DNA from 3 places in the Salimicrobium jeotgali genome. Region 1 is predicted to be linked to each of the others. Evidence: riboswitches for the same ligand, from Rfam matches in the RefSeq annotation. Region 1 holds a riboswitch; each other region holds the start of a gene.

Region 1 (3,106 bases):
GTTGTAGGTAAAAGCTAACACTACATCGGAACCTGCAAGCATATAATCCCGGTACGTCTGTTTCAAAGCTTCCGGATTCTTAAGGGCTACTTCCGGCACGAAAGAACCCGCCTGAAGATATCCTCTCCTCTCCAATTCAAACAGGTAACCTTCCCCGGCAATCACCGGACCTTCTTCCAGCCGCTGCTTAAGACTTCTTTTAGTCATATACCTCGCTCCTTTTTATAATGGTTTGCGTATCAGGGCAGTTATGCACTTTTTCGAACAGACTCCAAAAGCGCTGCGCCCAGGTCATCCATCAGGTCATTTTTATCTTCAATGCCTACGGAGAAGCGGAGAAGACAACTATCCACTCCATATTTCACCCTCGTCTCCTCCGGAATATCCGCATGCGTCTGAGTTGCAGGATAAGTAATGAAACTCTCCACCCCTCCAAGACTTTCAGCAAACGTAATGATATTTAAGGTCTTCAGAAAAACCGGCACCTGTTCTTCTCTTGTTAAACGGAAAGAAAGCATCCCGCCCCGTCCCGGATACAGGACTTCCCGGACCTCTTCACGGCTCTTCAGATAATCAACAATTGTTTCCGCATTCTCCTCGTGCTGTTTCATACGTATGTGGAGCGTTTTCATCCCTCTCAGTAAAAGCCAGGAATCCATCGCCGACAGTGTCGCACCAATCCCGTTATGAAGGTTCTGGACAGTGCGGGTGAGCTCCTCCCCTTTCGTTATGATCGCCCCCGCCAGGACGTCATTATGACCTCCAAGATACTTCGTACCGCTGTGGATAACGATGTCCGCCCCTTCTTCCAGAGGATTCTGAAGGAGAGGTGAATAAAACGTGTTATCCACTATCAGCCTTACACCGTATTTTCTGCAGACAGCAGCGCATTTCGAAATGTCCACCTCCTTCATCAAAGGATTGGCCGGAGTCTCGAAAAATACGGCTTTTGTCCTTTCCCTCATTTCACTCTCCAGTGCCGCATCATCCGTGAGGTCTGCATAACGAAAAGTTATCCCGTACCGGGCAAGAACTTCTTCAAACAACCGGTAGGTCCCGCCGTACAAATCACGTGAAACGATCACCTCCTCCCCCGAGCGGAACAGACCGAAAACTGTATGGATAGCTGCCATTCCGGAACTGCAGGCAAAAGCCCCGTCTCCCTTTTCGAGTTCCTGAAGTGTTTTCTCCAAAACAGAGCGCGTGGGGTTAGCCGTCCTTGTGTAATCAAAACCGGTGGATTCCCCGAGCCCGTGATGGGCATAACTTGTGGAAAAATAAACCGGAGTGCTTACTGCGCCGGTACCGGGGTCCGTCCTGTTTCCGGCCTGCGTCAGTATTGTCGCTCTCTCGTGTACCATAGTGGTATCCCTCCCATAAAAAAATCGACCTCCTGAAAAGAGGCCGATTTCTACACATTTGTGTACTATCGTCCTCTCATCTTTTCAAAGCACAGGCTTTGCTGGAATTGGCACCAGTTCGCTTTTAAACGATGGTTGCCGAGGTTTCAAAGGGCCAGTCCCTCCACCTCTCTGGATAAGAGTCCATTAATATTCATTTGATTTTCACCAATTATATAGACGAACGCAGCATTCGTCAATATTTTTTGAATTATTTTTCAATTCAGTCGTTTCCTTACAAAGGTTTCCGTGAATAACCGACTGAACAAAACACCTACGAGCGCCATCAAAAGGGCTCCCGCCCACATCATCTGCACAGCAAATACCACGACGAAAATGAGTGTCTGGAAGAAAAGAAGCTGTCTCAGGAAACGTATCAATTCTTCTTTTCTCTGTTCAAAGGAGACCGGATAAATATCCAGCCAGGCGATAGTCCGATGATGCTGCCACAACGTCATCATCTGGAATCCGCTCAAATAAAGAAACAGGACACCGATAATTACACTTATCATCATATTAGGAACGAACCATACAGCAAGAGCACCTATAGCAGCCAGACGAATGTACATCCCGCTGTAATCGCCGGATCTTGCAAAAGTAATTCGGTACAGGTAAGTGTACGTTGTATCTCCGGAAAAAGGAATGCGGGCGGTCAAAAGTTTTACGATAAGACGCCTTCGTTTCACCCGGCTTTTCAGATGCGGAACGTCTGTGAACATATTAGCCAGCCTGTAGAACACCCTCATCCGTCCCTGGTCTTTTTCCAGCAGAAGATCCCAGGCAAGCCCGGCTTTCTGCTTCGATACTCTCCAGGCATATACTACAAGCCCGCTCAAGAGCACAAGACCCGGAACGACAAACAAGAGGGCATCAACGGCCGCAGAGTAAAACAGGGCGGCTGAAACTATCCACACCGCCGCCTGATAGCCGATACGTATAGAAGGCTGACGTTCCTGCAGCATCCACCAGTTGGACTGCATTACTCCCGCCTTCACGACAAGCATAAGCAGAATGATGGCGAGGTAGTGATCCGTACCCAGTTCAGGATACACGGTAAAATACAAAGGTCCGAGCGCAGCCCCCGCAAGAAAAATTACGTAAAGCTGCACCACATAACTATAGTAAAGACTGAAACGGAAATAATCCTTCAACTCGAACTCCGCCGGCAGAAGAAAAACCAGGTCCGGTTCTTTGATCATTGTACGTACCGGACTGTAGGATGTAATGCTGGCGAAAACCAGAGCTACAATCAGTCCGGCGGGGAAATCTTCAGGAACGGTCTGCAGCCACTGCTGATAAAAGTATGCACCGGCCGAAAGAAGAAAAAACATCACTACCGCAATATGACCGTTAAAAATATAGCGCGTATACCGGCTCAGTTCTTTCGTGTGTTCCCTCATCCGCTCTTTCCAGAAACGTCTGGCGTTAATCATGGGAATCGTCCTTCGTCAATCGTACATATATATCGTCGAGGGAAGCCCGCGGCATGGAAAAGAATGTGCGAAGTTCTTCCAGTGTCCCGTCTGCTCTGATTTCTCCTTCATGAAGAATGACAAAGCGGTCACAGTATTTCTCTGCAGTGGCGAGTATATGAGTCGACATAAGAACCCCGGCCCCGTTCTTCTTCATTTCTTCCATCCATTCCAGATAAGACTGGATGCCGAGCGGGTCGAGCCCTACAAACGGCTCATCTACGATATATAAAG
Region 2 (3,106 bases), 290 kb from region 1:
CCTTCTTAGCAACCATTGTGGCCGATTTCGGTTTAATGAACATGATACTCCCGATGAACACGGCTAATACATTCAGAAATAACGTAAGTCCGATGACTCCGGCGGCGTGAAGCGTCTCGTAAAAATAACCGTTAACTGCCAAAAGGACGACGACTGTTCCGAGTATTATACTGCTTTTTACAGGGCTGGCAGCAGATATTTTCCAGGTGCCGTAACTGAAAACGACAGTGAATACTATCATGGTAAGAATATTGACGCTCATCCCCACCCAGACCGGATGGATATTGAGAAAGAAATCCGACGGGTGCCAGTTGCTCAAATGATACCAGAGCAAGCCTGCTGTGAAGCCTCCGAACAGAGAACCGAGAACAGCTCTTTTTGTAACGAGCGGCCAGAACAGCGCAGCAACTACAGGAGCGAAGGTTGCGGAATTTCTCATCGTCCAGGCGAGTACGTTCCACCAGGCCGACTGTTCCGTACGCAGGAAGCCGAAGACAATCATCAGGCCTGTAAGGAGCAGCAGTGACCATTTCGTATACGTGACCAGCTTTTCGGGAGAAGCGTCAGGGAAGATAGCGCTCCCCACATCTTTTCCGAGACTTGTAGCGCCTGAGAACTGACACGGGGCACCCCACCCGAGAGCACAGGCCCAGATACCGAGGAAGAACATCCCGACCAGCGGAGCGGGGAGGACTCCCATCAGGTACCGGGGCAGTGCTATGAGACCGAGACTTGCATCGGGGACAACCGCAGCCGCCGAGAGTCCGAAGAGGATCCCGAAAAGAATGAAGGGGATGCTCATCACTTCTGCCACAATCAGTCCTTTTTGCCCTTCTTCCGGTGTTCTGCAGGACAGAGCCATCTGGAAAGCAGCCTGAGCTAAAATGACGTTCACAAGAAATGTGGCAAACCATACGAGAATGACCTGAAGACCGGCTCCGTCCCAGTCGAACATCCCGGGCTGTTCGACTGCCAGCTGCTGCAGACCGGAAATGCCGGGTTTAATGAAGAACGCTGCTGCACCGATTATGAACATGAGGGCGAAAATGATAGTGTTCATCGTTTGTGTAAAGGCGACCGCCTACATGCCGCCCGACTGTAAATAGACGAATAAAAGAAGGGCTGTGAACGCCACGGATAAAGACAGAGACACGCCGGTGAAGACGTGGAAGGCAGAAGCGAATGCAATGGCCGTGGCCACCGACCACATCGGGAAAGCGAAGGCCGTAATGGCGCCGGATAAAGCTTTGGCACGTCTGCCGAACTGATCACCGATCAATCCGGTGATGGTGACGATCAATTTCTCCCGGAACGATTTTATAAGCAGAAGGGCGATCAGGAGAACCTGCAGTGTTTCTGCGACCCCGTACCATATAGCTGAGATCCCCGTAAGATACGAAAGCTCCACAATCGATATGTACGTTGAACCCGAAAAAAGACCTGTAATACAGAAAGCGACCGTCCACCACCGGAACGTCCGTCCCCCTATAAAATATTGCTCGCCCCGGCCGGCTTTCCGCTTTGCCACGTTGCCGACGATGATTAACGCGAGCGTATATAACAGCGCCAGTGTAATGACCCATACTCCGTAAGAATTCATTTCCTCTCCTCCTTTACATATCTGTACATACAAAAAGAACCCTTCCACTTTTCCGTAAGAAAAATAGAAGGGTTCTCCTGAACGTCCCTGCTCTTATCTTTCAGACAGATAGTGTCTGCTGGAAGAAGCACCTTGTTCTTTACGAACAGGTTGCCGCGGGATCACAGGACCAGATTCCTCCACCGCTCTTGATAAGATGTGTATGAAATTAACGTTCATTCTACCGGGGGAAGAAAAGGAATGTCAATGATTTTTTAGAAATTTCGAAAAATAGAAAAGACAGGACTGTATTTCGTTCTCAAAAAAAGGGACGCCGAAGGGCGTCCCTTTAAAGCTGCTGTATCAGACTGTCATTTCTTCCTTCAGGTGTGCTCCTGCAATACCCGGGTAGGTCATTTCATAACTGTCGAGAATAATTTCCAGGTCTTCATAATTCAAAACCTCATACTCCATACAGAGGGTACGCACCGTTTTGCCCGTTCTTATGCCTTCCTGGGCGATTTGTGAAGAGCGTTCGTAACCGATGTGCGGGCTTAAAGCCGTAATGATTCCAAGGCTTTTCTCCACGTTCTCCCGGAGTACTTCTTCGTTCGCCTGCAGATCTTTCAGGCACAGATCCGTGAAAACGCCGAACCCGTTGTTCATAACAGTGATGGATTCAAGCAGATTGAAAATCATGACCGGTTCCATGACGTTCAGCTCCAACTGTCCGGCTTCTGAAGCCATGCTCACCGTGTGGTCGTTTCCCATAACTTGAAAAGCGATCTGGTTAATAACTTCCGGCATGACCGGGTTCACTTTCCCGGGCATAATGGACGAGCCCGGCTGTCGGGCCGGGAGAGTGATTTCGCTCAGTCCGGTTCTCGGCCCGGAGGCCATCAGACGAAAATCATTCGCTATTTTGGACATGCTCGTCATAGTGTTTTTCAAAGCGGAAGAAACTTCCGTGTAAGCATCGGTGTTCTGGGTAGTGTCTACCAGGTTCTCTGCTGCCCTGAGCGGAAGTCCGCTGATGTCGGCCAGATACTCCACTACGAGCTTCGTGTATACCGGATCGGCGTTCAGACCGGTACCGACCGCTGTTGCCCCCATGTTGATTTCGAACAGATTATCTTTGGAGCGTCTAATCCGGTTGAGGTCGCGTTCGATCACACGCTGGTAGCTTTTCAGTTCCTGTCCGAGCCGGATCGGAACGGCGTCCTGCAGGTGCGTACGTCCGACTTTGATGATGTGATCGAAATCAGCCGCCTTTTTACCGAATGTATCAGCCATCGTTTCCATCGTCTGTTCCAGCCGGGTCATCCCGGTTACAGCAGCGATATGCATTGTGGTAGGGAAGACGTCGTTGGTCGACTGTGCCATATTCACATGGTTATTCGGATTGATATAATCGTAGTCGCCTTTGTCCCGTCCTGCGATTTCAAGAGCCCGATTTGCGATAACTTCGTTCGCATTCATATTCACGGAAGTACCGGCTCCGCCCTGGATAGGATCTACAAGAAACTG
Region 3 (3,106 bases), 1.1 Mb from region 1:
TTGCCAGGTGGTTACCCATAACCCACTGTTCTTTGCCGGGGAAAGCGAACGGCGCTTTGATTCCCAATTCTTCTTTATTGGAATTCAGGGTTTCCACGGCACCTTTCAGATCTTCCATCGTCTTGATCGAGGAAGCATCAATACCCGCTTCTTCGAAAACTTTCTTATTGTAAAGAAGTCCATAGCCTTCCTGGTTATAAGGAAGTCCGAGAACCTGATCGTCACGACTTACACCGTTCAACGTCCCCTCAAGAGCCGCTTCGGCAGCTTTCGTATCCGAAACGTCGGCCAGATATTCTTCGTACTCGTCCACGTCCGTCGGTCCGCCGACGTTGAAGACGTCAGGCTCTTCGCCGGAGGAGAAGGAAGTTTTCAGTGAAGCACCGTAATCGTTACCGCCACCGACGGTTTTGACGTTAATATTGACGTCCGGGTTCTCTTCTTCATACATCGATACAAGTTCTTCAAACTGATCTTTGAATTCCACTTTGAATTGAAAAACGTCAACCGTAACCGCTTCGCCGTTGCCGCCTTCTCCTCCACCGTCATTACTTCCGCCGGAAGATTCTTCACCTGAGCCGAACGAACAGCCCGCCAGCACACTTGAAGCCAATAGAGCCGTAGCAATCCCTGAATAAAACTTTTTCTTCTTCATTCCATACACTCCCTTTTACTGTTTCTGATTTTTTGAATCCGCTTACAACTTACACAAAAAAATAAAGGACGCCGGAAAAGTTTGTGCATTCGTTTGCAAAAATATCCAATAAATTACTCCTTCTCCTATGTAAAGAAAAGGACAGGTGACAGAAGCGATACTGTGAATTCGTTTGCACAGTTTCATTGTCTGTATCTTAGCACGATTACAAACATATTACAATAAGTATTCTGAAAAATATGTATCATATTATTTTTTCCATACAAAAAAAGCCGAAGGGGGTACCCTTCAGCTCTTTACGCATAATTAAATTAAAAGCTTCTTTCTTCTTGCACGTTATCGTCCTGATCGAGAATCAGAACTTTACTCGGAGAGTTCTTCTTCGCAATTTCTTCGGCTTTGCTGACTGCGGAATCAAAATCTTCGAAGAAATCCGTCGGAGCGATGTCTTCGATTTTAATGTACCAGCCGTTTTTGTCTTTGTTTTGTACTACGCTATATTCTTTTACCATAATTAATCCACTCCTCTTTTAATAATCGGATACTTTTGATTGTACCCCGCCTCTTTTTCCTTCAAACATATCTCAAATAGTCAGAAAATTAGTTGACATACCTTTCCTCTGGTGGTTATACTTCATAATAAGCTTAAATTGAATAGTTCGTGCGACTCTTATTAAGAGCGGCTGAGGGATTAGGCCCTGTGAAGCCCGGCAACCTTCAAACGTCAGTTTGAAAAGGTGCTACGTCCTACAGATCTTACTGATCTGAAAGATAAGAGGAGGCAATATATAATTCAGCCCTCTTCTTAACTTATCAGAAGGGGGCTTTTTCTATGTATGGGCTCCCCGGCCGCATTACCTATATAATTCCATTGGAGGGAAGACAGATGTCCGTCAATCATATCCGAACTTGTGAAACCGTTTATAAAGAAGTGTCGATCGGGGAGTTCATTTGCGAAACCGGTGAACGGCTGCCGGAAGTCACGCTCGCCTATGAGCAGGCCGGCAACCAGAATGCGCCCCTGCTCCTTATATGTCACGCTCTCACAGGCAATCAGTACACCGTTGGTACGGAAGAAGAACCCGGATGGTGGAGAGGTCTATTCGGAAAAGAAGGGATAGTCCCGGAAGAAGAATTTCAGACTGTCACCTTCAACGTACTTGGCGGCTGTCACGGCTCTACCGGCCCGGCGAGCGTAAACCCCGAAAATGGAGAGGTCTATCGTCTCGACTTCCCTTCCATAACAATCAGAGATATAGTACGGGCTCAGAAACGGGCTCTGGAAGTTCTCGGTTTCACGCACATACATGCCGTGCTCGGCGGGTCACTCGGTGGTATGCAGGTGTATGAATGGGGGCTTATGTATCCGGATGCGATGGATAAGCTGTTTATTCTCGCTTCCACTCCGGCCCTCAGCGATTATGGAATAGCATTCAATCATATAGGGGGAGAAGCGATAAAACGTGACCCGCAGTGGAAAAACGGTAATTATCAGTCGAATGAGGATCTGGACGGTTTCGAGCTTGCCAGAATGACGGGGATGGTCACTTACAGAAGCAGGTCCCTCTTCCACCAGCGCTTCAACCGCCGGCAGAACGAAGAGAATTATCATATCCAGTCCTACCTGGATTATCAGGGGAAGAAGATTAAGAAACGGTTTGATGCCAACAGCTATCTTTACCTTCTCGATGCCATGAACCATCACGACATCACAAGGAACAGAGGCACCCTTGAGGAGACGGCCCAACAGTACAGCGCGGACGTTTATACGATGAGCTTCGAGAAAGATCTCGTATACCCGAAGGAATCCATGGAAGAGTTTTCACTCCTTGCTCCTCACGCTCTGCATTTCCATATAGATACCGAATTCGGGCACGACGGCTTCCTTGTCGAATTCGATAAGTGGGGAGAGTTCATCAGATATCACTTACTGGTTTAGCGGCTGCGGAAGATCCTCTACCAGAAGAGGTCCGGAGCGCAATAAAAAACAGCACATTACCTCCGCCGGAAGTGTCTGTGCTGTTTATTAGAAAATTACATCCCGGCCAGCCGTTCTGCTCCGGACTCTTCCCTGCCTGTGTCCTTCTCCCGGCTCCCGGAGTCCTTCAGTTCAAGAAGCACTTCCCGTAAAAGCGCAGGAGTATTTTCATTCAATCCGCTTACGACAAGCTGCCCGTTCGAACGGGCGGAATTTACGAGCTGTTCCTTCACCCACGCCTCGGACTCCCCGGCCCAGTCAGGGCGGTTGATGAGTGCTTTTTCCGGACTGACCCTGTCGCCGGAGACCAGCACCTCCTGCTGACCTGTAATAGAGCTGAGCAGGTTCACGGAACGTTCCCGGTATTCGCTTTCTTTCTTCTCCGTGAGACGTTCCGGGAGCCTGTGGTTCCATGTATGAGCCACCACAGCGTGCCCCTGTTCTTTTATAGCTTCCACTGCGGCCGGATAACG

The links. Region 1 has a riboswitch for S-adenosylmethionine ahead of AAV35_RS09550 (aminotransferase class I/II-fold pyridoxal phosphate-dependent enzyme). Riboswitches for the same ligand answer to the same signal wherever they lie in the genome.
Region 2: another riboswitch for S-adenosylmethionine. It lies ahead of AAV35_RS14570 (sodium:solute symporter family transporter); the one in region 1 lies ahead of AAV35_RS09550 (aminotransferase class I/II-fold pyridoxal phosphate-dependent enzyme).
Region 3: another riboswitch for S-adenosylmethionine. It lies ahead of metX (homoserine O-acetyltransferase MetX); the one in region 1 lies ahead of AAV35_RS09550 (aminotransferase class I/II-fold pyridoxal phosphate-dependent enzyme).

The regions. Positions count from the first base shown of each region.
Region 1 covers NZ_CP011361.2:1,914,121-1,917,226, forward strand. The annotation lists gene AAV35_RS09545 (homocysteine S-methyltransferase family protein) at 1-207, opposite strand, end outside; gene AAV35_RS09550 (aminotransferase class I/II-fold pyridoxal phosphate-dependent enzyme) at 249-1,361, opposite strand; SAM riboswitch class I at 1,435-1,543, opposite strand; gene AAV35_RS09555 (ABC transporter permease) at 1,619-2,833, opposite strand; gene AAV35_RS09560 (ABC transporter ATP-binding protein) at 2,826-3,106, opposite strand, start outside.
Region 2 covers NZ_CP011361.2:2,201,569-2,204,674, reverse strand. The annotation lists gene AAV35_RS11020 (SLC5/6 family protein) at 1-1,060, opposite strand, end outside; gene AAV35_RS14570 (sodium:solute symporter family transporter) at 1,082-1,600, opposite strand; SAM riboswitch class I at 1,691-1,798, opposite strand; gene aspA (aspartate ammonia-lyase) at 1,943-3,106, opposite strand, start outside.
Region 3 covers NZ_CP011361.2:341,686-344,791, reverse strand. The annotation lists gene AAV35_RS01780 (ABC transporter substrate-binding protein) at 1-655, opposite strand, end outside; gene AAV35_RS01775 (DUF2188 domain-containing protein) at 967-1,167, opposite strand; SAM riboswitch class I at 1,323-1,433, shown strand; gene metX (homoserine O-acetyltransferase MetX) at 1,542-2,594, shown strand; gene AAV35_RS01765 (polysaccharide deacetylase family protein) at 2,690-3,106, opposite strand, start outside.